DNA from 3 places in the Arthrobacter sp. GAS37 genome. Region 1 is predicted to be linked to each of the others. Evidence: riboswitches for the same ligand, from Rfam matches in the RefSeq annotation. Region 1 holds a riboswitch; each other region holds the start of a gene.
What was found. A riboswitch is a leader RNA that binds a small molecule or an ion and turns the genes downstream of it on or off. The one in region 1 is predicted to bind S-adenosylmethionine.
Positions count from the first base shown of each region.

Region 2: another riboswitch for S-adenosylmethionine. It lies ahead of ABH924_RS00475 (aminotransferase class V-fold PLP-dependent enzyme); the one in region 1 lies ahead of ABH924_RS14550 (homoserine O-acetyltransferase).
Region 3: another riboswitch for S-adenosylmethionine. It lies ahead of ABH924_RS15435 (hypothetical protein); the one in region 1 lies ahead of ABH924_RS14550 (homoserine O-acetyltransferase).

Region 1 is NZ_JBIYDB010000017.1:28,927-32,197, forward strand. Features, by position in the region: gene ABH924_RS14545 (hypothetical protein) at 1-204, shown strand, start outside; gene ABH924_RS14550 (homoserine O-acetyltransferase) at 206-1,327, opposite strand; SAM riboswitch class IV at 1,341-1,456, opposite strand; gene ABH924_RS14555 (S8 family peptidase) at 1,692-3,271, shown strand, end outside.
Region 2 is NZ_JBIYDB010000001.1:99,067-102,337, reverse strand. Features, by position in the region: gene ABH924_RS00475 (aminotransferase class V-fold PLP-dependent enzyme) at 1-1,211, opposite strand, end outside; SAM riboswitch class IV at 1,247-1,359, opposite strand; gene hisN (histidinol-phosphatase) at 1,521-2,333, opposite strand; gene rsgA (ribosome small subunit-dependent GTPase A) at 2,425-3,271, opposite strand, start outside.
Region 3 is NZ_JBIYDB010000019.1:34,732-38,002, reverse strand. Features, by position in the region: gene ABH924_RS15445 (VIT1/CCC1 family protein) at 1-676, opposite strand, end outside; gene ABH924_RS15440 (hypothetical protein) at 945-1,133, shown strand; gene ABH924_RS15435 (hypothetical protein) at 1,172-1,486, opposite strand; SAM riboswitch class IV at 1,501-1,620, opposite strand; gene ABH924_RS15430 (sodium:solute symporter) at 1,706-3,238, opposite strand.

The sequences.
Region 1 (3,271 bases):
GTAATCATCCCGGCTGAGCCGCAACCTCCGGTGGCGAGGCCCGCACCGCAGGCCGCTCCGCCGTCGTCGGCCGCTCCCCAGCCGAACAGTGCGCCCCAAGGCTACCGGGCACGGAAACTTGCCGAACTGGACCAGGAGTACAGCGACGGGAAAATCGCCATGGAGGACTACATGAAGCTCCGCCAGGAGATCATGAACGGCTGATTCAGCCGAAGAAGGCCTCTCGCAGCTGGGGACCGAGCTGTCCGATCTCGGTGAGGAACCCGTCGTGCCCGATCGGCGCCTCGATTACGTGAACCGGGACCTCTCCGGGCAAGGCCTTGGCCAGCTCGTGGGATTGTTCCGGGAAGTAGAGGCGGTCCGAGTCCACTGAGGCAATGAAGAATTTTGCAGTTGCCACGGACAGCGCCTCCTCCAAGGAGCCCCGGCCGCGGGTGATGTCGTGGCTCATGAGGGCCTCGGTGATGGCGATGTAGCTGTTGGCGTCGAAGCGCTGGACCAGTTTGCTTCCCTGGTGGTCGAGGTAGCTCTCCACCTGGTAGCGGCCCCGGTCCCCCAACGCGGCAGCCTGAAGGGGTGTCTCGCCGCCTTGGGCGTTCCGGCCGAAGCGGAAGTCCAGTTCATCCGCCGAACGATAGGTGATGTGGGCGATCCGCCGGGCCAGGGCCAACCCCGCCTCGGGCGCGGCCTGGCCATAGTAGTCCCCGCTGTTGAAGTCGGCGTCCTGCCGGATGGCGAGCGTCTGGGCCTGCGCAAAGGCGATCTGCTCGGCAGTGCTGTACGCCCCGATCGAAATCACGGCGCATCGTTTGACGCGGTCCGGATAGCTGACGGCCCATTCAAGTGCGCGTGCACCACCCATGGACCCGCCGACGACGGTGTGCCAGCTGCGGATCCCCAAAGCGTCGGCCAGCCGGGCTTCGGCGACGGTGCTGTCCCGCAGGGTCACGAGCGGGAAGCGGGAGCCCCACGGTCTGCCGTCAGGAGCGCTCGACGACGGCCCGGTGCTGCCGTAGCAGCCTCCCACGATGTTGACGGAGACCACGAAGTAGCGGTCCGTGTCGATGGTGGCGCCGGGACCAACGAGTTGCTCCCACCAGCCTTCTTCATCGCTCTCGCCACGGGCCACATGGGTGCTGCCGGTCAGGGCGTGTTCCACCAGGACAGCGTTGGAGGCGTCTGCGTTGAGCCGCCCCCACGTCTCGTACGCGAGGACGACCTCCGGCAGGAAACCCCCGGCCTCCAGCTCGAGTCCGCCCACGGAAACATACTTGAGGGTTCCGTCCGGGGTACCGGAAAGGGGTATGGCTGTTGCAGCAATTGTCATTCGTTGACACCTCACATCGCGCTTGCCCGCCGCCAATACAGCGAAGGGCCAGGTCTTCACCCGGGGCACCCCGCCGCGAATGGAGGGTTGCCGGCCAGCAAGCCGGGGCTGTCACTGGCACTCATGACCTATAGGAAGAGTCTAGGAAAACCGGACCCCTTCTGACGAAGATTATGACATCTTTGTGACACTCGGCCGCGTTTTGTTCACGAAGCAGGGGCTGCGGACGTCTGAAATTGAAGAGACGGGTGATGCCTGTGTGACTGGAGATAGAATTGGGCGCAGCAGTCTGCGTTTTCATTGCATCCGCATTGTGCGCCCGTTCTTGCGCCCGCGGCCCTGCGTCACAGGAAGATTGAAGCTCGTGAAAAAGCCATTCGGCGTCGTTCCGATAGCCCTGTTCATGCTGGTATCAGGTTTCACTGTGGGAGTGCCGCTGCCGGCGCATGCCGACACAACTCCGGCAGCTGGCGAAGACCGATACGTGGTCCACTACGCCGACGGCGCGGACGTTGCCGGCAAGACCGCGGAGCTGCGCTCGCAAGGAGTCGCGGTGGACAAGACGTTCACGCATGCCGTGAAGGCCGCAGTCGTCACGGCGACGCCCGCCAAGGCCGCTGCGTTGGCGAAGTCGAGCCACGTGGCGTCGGTCGAGCGGGACACCCCGGTGCGGATTTCGGACACTCAGCAGCCTGCCCCCTCTTGGGGCCTTGACCGGATCGACCAGCGCGCACTTCCTTTGGATGGAAGCTACACACCGCCGTCGAGCGGTGGGGGTGTGTCCGTCTACGTCGTGGACACCGGGATCTATTCCGCCAACACGGATTTCAGCGGCCGCATCCTCCCCGGATTTGCCGGCGTCACCCCCGACGACGGCCATGGCACCGAGGACTGCAACGGCCACGGAACCCACGTTTCCGGGACTATCGCCGGGACCAAGTACGGCGTCGCCAAGTCTGCAAACATCGTCCCTGTCCGGGTGCTCGGATGCAATGGCTCGGGCTACTCATCCGATGTCATTGCCGGGCTGGACTGGATTGTCGCGAATCACCAAGCCGGAACCCCCGCCGTGGCCAACCTCAGCCTGAGCGCGGACGCGATAGACACAACCGTCGACGCGGCAGTTCAGGGCGTCATCGATCACGGCGTCAGCGTGACCCTGGCAGCGGGCAACCAAGGCCAAAAGGGCTTGCCGGCCGCCGATGCATGCAATAGTTCTCCCGGACGCGTGCCGGCGGCTCTGACAGTGGCCGCCTCCGATATGTCAGATCACCAAGCATCGTTCTCCAACTACGGCCCTTGTGTGGATCTCTACGCGCCGGGCGTCAGTATCGTTTCTGATTGGATTACCTCGCCCACCGCAACGGCCACCTTGAGCGGAACCTCCATGGCCTCTCCGCATGTGGCAGGAGCTGCCGCGATGCTCCTCTCCATGCATCCATCGTGGAGCCCTGCGCAGGTCTCGGCAACGCTGACGGTCGGCTCAACGGCCGGAATAGTTCAGTCGACTGGGAACTGCATGCCAAACCGGCTGCTTTACGTCAGCGCTTCGCTCTTTTCTCCATCACAGGACCCTTTGGGCGGTTTTGCGGCTACGACCCCTTGCAGGCAGCTTGACACGCGAGACGGGACCGGTGGTGTCAACGGGCCGGTCGCCCCCGGACAGACCATAAGCGTCAAGGTTGCCGGACGCGGCGGCCTCCCAGCTACCGGAGTTTCCGCTGTCGCAATGAACATCACAGTGGCCAACCCGACGTCGAATGGCTTCATCACCGCCTACGCAGGCGGAACCAATCGGCCGGCGACCTCGAACCTGAATTTTGCTCCCGGGCAGATCGTCCCGAATTTCGCGATCACGCCGGTCGGGTCCGACGGAACGATTTCCTTCACGAATAGCTCCAACGGCACGGTCCAACTCATCGCCGACATCACCGGCTACTACCT
Region 2 (3,271 bases), on a different contig from region 1:
GAGGGAAGGCCGAGGCGCTTGAGCAGCGGGTGGGCGCAAAAGCGTCCGTCGCGCAGGCCAATGCCGTGCTCGGCCGCAAGGTAGGCCGCCACCAGTCCTGCGTCGTAGCCCTGGAGCGAGAAGTTCACGACGCCGATGGTGTCCTGGGGATCGGTGTCGCTGAAGATCTGGTGCACGGTCACGCCGTCGATTTGGTTGAGGCCCTCGACCAGATGCGAGCGGATGGCTGCCTCGTGGGCGTGCCATTCATCGTGGTCGAGGCTGGCAATGACCTGCGTGGCCCGGGCGAGGGTGGCCGCGCCGAGCACGTTCGGCGAGCCGCCTTCGTGCCTGGCCGGTCCCGTGGCCCAACTGACGGAATCGAGGCGCGCCTCGCGGACGGCGCCGCCTCCTGCCAGGTGCGGCGTGCCGGCGTCGAGCCAATCGGGGCGGCCCACCAGGACACCGGCGCCGAACGGTGCATAGAGCTTGTGCCCCGAGAAAACCAAGTAGTCGACATCCGCGGCGGCGATATCGATGCGGCGGTGCGGGGCGAGCTGGGCCGCGTCCACCACAATCCGCGCCCCGAATTCGTGGGCCAAGGCAGCGAGGTCCTTGATGGGCAGGATTTCGCCGGTCACGTTCGACGCGCCGGTGACAGCCAGGAGGCTGACGCCCCCGTGGGAGAGCGCCGTGCGGACATTGGACACGGTCTCGGACAACGTTCCCGCCGCAACGATGCTGCGGTGGGGGACGCCTTGCCACGGCAGGAGATTGGCGTGGTGCTCGATGTCCAGGTAAAGGACTTCGCCAAGGTGCCGACCGTCCTCGACCGGCAAGCAGCCGGCCAGCAGATTGAGCGAATCTGTGGTGTTGCGAGTGAAAATGACCGAATCGTCCGGCCGCCCGCCAACGAAGTCACGGACGATGTTGCGGGCGTTTTCGTAGACCGAGGTGCTGATCTGGGAGGCGTAGCCTGCGCCGCGGTGGACGCTCGCGTAGTACGGCAGGATCTCGTTGAGGTACGCGGAAACCACGGTCAGGGCAGGTGCGGACGCGCCGTAGTCGAGGTTGGCGTAGCGGATGTGGCCACCCTGGATCAAGGGTGCCTGCAACTCCGCGCCGGTGACCGCGGCAAGTGGGCGGGATGCCCGGGGCAGCGATTCACCGCGCTGCTGTGCGGATTCGTTGTGCTGCGAAAGAGCCGGGGAAGTAAATGTGGCTGTGCTCATTGGACCTCACTCAAGAGGGACCCCTGCGTACAGGGGGTCCGCGCTTGCCGCATCCGTTCCGGACCGGCCGGGTCGTCACCCGGGGCACCCCGCCGCGATGGAGGGTTGCCGGCCAGCAAACCGGGGTTTCGCGCTGGCACTCGTGACCTGTAAAGAGCCTAGGACACCGGCAAGGCTGGTTCCAAGGTGACCGGCGATTGTTAAGCGGATTATTACACCGCCGGAAAACTGTGCGTTCTGCCGAAGAAAAAGCAGCGGACGCCCCCAAAAGGGGGCGTCCGCCGTCGTTTGTTCAGTGAAGAGAGAGGACTAGAGCAGGTCGTCGAGCTCGGGGTTGAGCCTCTTGAGGACCTCCGAGTGCAGGATCGAGTTGGTAGCGACGGCGTTTCCGCCGAAGGGACCATCCGCGCCGTCGAGGGACGTGAAGCGTCCGCCGGCTTCCGTCACGATCGGCACCAAGGCCGCCATGTCGTAGACCTGGAGTTCCGGCTCCGCGGCGATGTCCACGGCGCCCTCGGCCACCAGGCAGTAGGACCAGAAATCACCGTACGCACGGCTGCGCCAGACATCGTTCTCGAGGCCCAGGAAGCTGTCCAGCGAACCATGCTGCTTCCACTCGGACAGCTCGGAGTAGGAAAGCGAGGCGTCTTCAAGCCGCGACACGTTGGAAACCTTCAGCCGGGTGGCTGCGGCCAGGGATCGGCCCATGTAGGCGCCCGAGCCCTTGGCCGCCCACCAACGCTTGCCGAGCGCCGGAGCGCTCACGAGCCCCACTACTACCTCGCCCTCGTCCACGAGGGCGATCAACGTAGCCCAGACGGGCACGCCGCGCACGAAGTTCTTGGTCCCGTCGATGGGATCGATGATCCAACGCCTCGAGCCGTGGCCCGTGCTGCCGAATTCTTCCCCGAGGACGGCGTCGCGGGGGCGGGAACGGGAGAGCTGCCCGCGGATAGCTTCCTCGGCGGCTTTGTCGGCATCGGTGACGGGGCTCAGGTCGGGTTTGGTCTCGACCTGGAGGTCCAGTGCCTTGAACCGCTCCATTGTCAGGGAATCGACGGAGTCGGCCAGGACGTGTGCCAGCCGCAGGTCGTCGTTGTAGCTCGAATCGGGTTGGGTCATGGTTCCAAACTACCGTCTATTCGCCGGTGAGCCGGGGAGGTAGGACGGCAAGCGCGCAGGTCGTTGACCGTGCTGTTAATTGACCGGGCTGTTAATTGACAGTGCCCAGTTCCTTCGCCTCTTGGGCTTCCATGCGCGGGTCCGCGCCAAGGAGCCGGCGCAACGACGCCAAGCGGGCCGGGCCTGCCTCGCCGGCGTGGCCGTCAGCGACCCAGGAATCCAGTCCGCAGCGAACCGCGGAGGCATCGTGCTTGCAGCCTCGCTCGCACATTTCCGTTCCAGGTTCCAGATCCGGGAAGGCATGCAGGATGCGGTCCGGGTTCACGTGGGCGAGGCCGAAGGAACGGATGCCGGGCGTATCGATGATCCAGCTGCCGCCGGGGGCGTCACTGAGCTTTAGTGCAAGCGCTGAGGACGAGGTATGGCGGCCCCGGCCCGTCACGGCGTTGACCCCGCCCGTGGCGCGTTCGGCGCCGGTGAGGGCATTCACCATGGTGGACTTCCCGACGCCGGAATGGCCCAGGAGCACGGTGACCTTGCCGTCGAGGTAGTCCCGCAATTGGCCGACGGCGTCGCCGTCGAGGCGGGCGGACAAGCCGTCGTCGGAACGGGCGTCGATGCCGGAAGCCCCTGCGTCGGCCGTCCGGCTGATGATGATGGGGAAACCCAGGCTCACATAGTTGGCAAGGAGTTCCGTCGGATCCTTGACGTCCGCTTTGGTAACGAGCAGCAGCGGCTCGATTCCGGCGTCGTACGCTGCCACCAAGGCGCGGTCGATGAATCCGGTGCGCGGCTCCGGGTTGGCGGCCGCAACCACCACCACGAGCTGGTCGGCGTTGGCGACGACGGCCCGTTCGATCGGATCCGTGTCATCGGCACTCCGCCGCAGGAGGGTCTTGCGCTCCTCGACGCGCACGAGGCGGGCGAGGGTGTCCGGG
Region 3 (3,271 bases), on a different contig from region 1:
CCTTGAGGAGCTCGAGCTGCGAGCGGACCGAGACATACTCGCCGGCACCCATGGACAGCGCGCCCGCCAAAAGGCCGGCGATGCCGCTGAACAGGACCACGGCCGCGGGAACGCCGGTGGCCGCCATGCCCATCACGAGGGAAAGGTTGCTGACCAGGCCATCGTTGGCGCCGAATACGGCCGCGCGGAAGGTACCGGACAACCTGTTGCGGCCGCGCGTCGCGAGGCCGCGGACTACTTCTTCGTGGATCTGTTCGTCGGCCGCCATGGCGCGGGTCGCTGCTGGATCCTTCGCGTAAGGCGAGCGGCCTTCAGCCCGTTGGGCGAGGGCCAACACGAACACTGATCCGAAGTTCCGGGCCAGGAAGCCGAGCATTTGGCTCCGGACCGAGGCCGCCTTCGGCATGCCGGCATGTTCGCCGAGGACCCTGAGCCAGTGTGCCTCATGGCGGCCCTCAGCCTCAGCGAGGGCCAAAAGGATTTCGCGTTCCTCGCCGTCCCGGCGCTGCGCCAGTTCGCGGTACACGGCGGCCTCGGCCCGCTCGTCCGCCAAGTACTGCCGCCAGCGCTTGATGTCCGACGACGACGGGGTAGTCTTGGTGGCTGCTGCGTCTTGCGATGGACTGCTTGAGTCCGAGGGATTGCCTGAATGCGAGGGTTTTGTGTGCGGTTGCACCGGGACTCCTGGGTTGCTGGGGCGGGCTTCATCGCCTCATTGCAGCTCCACTTTATCGCCAATTTCCGCGGCTTTTCGGCTGGCAATCCTTACTGGATATTTTAGGCGCGCCTCAAAAACCGGGAGACTCGCGGGAGGCCTTGACCGCCGCAGGGGGCAGTGCTGGGATGGATGAACAGGGTCCACGAATTGGCGGGGTAGCGTGATGACCGGCTGCCTCATATGCCTGTGCGATGGGCTCAGCGGCACGTCGAACGGAGGTTGCACCATGGACAGCACCGAAACCCACGCCCGCCACCCCGACCGTCCCACGGTCGAGGCCGATCCCGCCTATGACTACAACGAGGACCTGGCGGTGGACGAGGACTGGGAGGACCAATCCGAGGTTCTTGACGACGATGAACGGCCGGTTGGGCTCGATGCCGACGAACACCGTGAGGTTGAAGAGATCGAATAACCCCGACCCGCTGAACCCGACGTGCTAAGCCCTGGTAGCTAGAACGCGCTCAGGATGAAGTGCCTCTGCACGCCCGCCCGGTGCCCGGTTGCCGCCACCGTAAGGGTGAGTTTCCGTGTCGCGGGGAACCAGCGCGCGGGCTGGACTGCTTTTGAGAGCGCTTCGGTGATGAGCCGGGGCTCATGATGCCAATAGCGTTCCAGGTTTCCGTCCACCACGAACGTGATGGAGCCTTGGGAGAGGTCGACGCCGGGAATCACCCGGACGAACTCGTCCACCCGCCGGGGGCGGGGCAACAAGAGGGTGCCGGAGTGGGTGGTGCGGTCGGCTGTGGCGCCGTTTTCGAAAGGCATGGCCTTCTCCTGTGGAGTTGCTCTTGCCCGTTCGGTTGTCTCTGGTCCGAGCCGGGCCGCTTCTTCATCCGAACCACCCGTGAACATGGGGTTGGCGTGTGGCAAGTCGGAGCTTTGCACCACATCTCTTGAAGCTCTTCCTACTGTACATGCAGCAGCGGCGCCGCACCCTCTCAAGGAGAAGGTGCGGCGCCGCCGTCGTACTCAGCTTGCTGAAGCTTAGTGGCTGGCCACCGGGTGGGGTTCCAAGGGGAGTTCCTCCACGGCCGCCCCGGCAACGCGGCGGTCCCATGCTTCGCGGACCGCGGGCTCGGTTGGCGGCGTCAGGAGGGAGACCACAACGTAGACCAGGAGCGAGGCGCCGAGGCCCCAGTAGATGGGATCGTTGGCGTAGACGCCGTCTTCGCTGGGGATGATTCCCGTGGCGTAAGCGATCAGCAGGCCCAGCGTCAGTATGGACCCGACCGCCATGGACCAAGCCGCGGCAATACCGGTGCCACGCTTCCAGACCAAGCCACCGAGGATAGCAACCAGCAGGCCGCCCACCAGGATGTCGTAGGCGATGGTCAGGGCCACGACGACGTCTTGCGCCGCCATGGAGATCAGCACGGCTACGATGCCCAGGCCAAGGACCCAGTACCGGTTGGCCTTGACGTCGTGCTCGGGGTTTTCGGTGTCGTCGGTGTTGATCGTCTTGCCGAACCAGCTGGCCACGAACGGGACCACGTCGGCGCGGGCAACGGTGGCTGCGGCGATGAGGGCTCCGGACGCGGTGGACATCATGGCCGCGACTGCCGCGGCCATGACGAGGCCGCCGATGCCGATCGGCAGGATGTGGGTGGCTACCTCGGCGTAGACAACGTCCTTGCCAAGGGCCTTGACGTCGATGTTGGGCAGGGCAACGCGGGCGGCAAGGCCGATCAAAGCGCCGGCGACGCCGTACAGGACGCAGTAGATACCGGCAGTGGCGCCGCCCCAACGGGCCACCTTGGGGGTCTTGGCAGTGAAGACGCGCTGCCAGATGTCCTGGCCGATCAGCAAGCCCAGGGTGTAGACCACGAAGTACGTGATGATCGTCTGGGCTCCGATGCCGTCCAACTGGAAGAAGCTGGCGTCAACACGGGCACGGATGCCGTCGAAGCCGCCGGCGGCGTTGAGGACGAACGGGAGCATGAGGAAGAAGATGCCCACCGTCTTGATGATGAACTGCACCTGGTCGGCGAGGGTGATGGACCACATGCCGCCGATGGTGGAGTAGACCAAGACGATGGCGCCGCCGACGGCGATGGCGAGCCAGCGCTCCCAGCCGAAGAGGACGACGAAGATGGTGGCGTAGGCGCCCGTCGACGTGGCGCACAACATGAGGGTGTAGGCCAGCATGACGATGCCGGAGGTCTGCGTGGCGCGCTGGCCGTAACGCAGGCTCAGCATCTGGGAGACCGTGTAGATCTTCAACCGCTGGATGGTGCCGGCGAAAAGCAGGCTCAGGAGGAGGACGCCCGAACCGATGGCGACTACCAGCCACATGCCGGAGATGCCGAACTTGTAGCCGAGGCCGACGCCGCCAACCGTCGATGCGCCGCCGAGGACGACGGCGGCCATGGTGCCGGTGTAGAGCATCGGACCGAGGCGGCGCCCTGCCACCAGGAAGTCGCTGTTGTTCTTGGTGCGCGACTTGCCCCACCAGCCGAAGGCCAGCATGGCGAGCAAATACACCACCACGATCGCAATATTGATGAACGAAGAGTCCACGGTCGGCTCCTGAAAGTGATGCGCAGAGTTCCT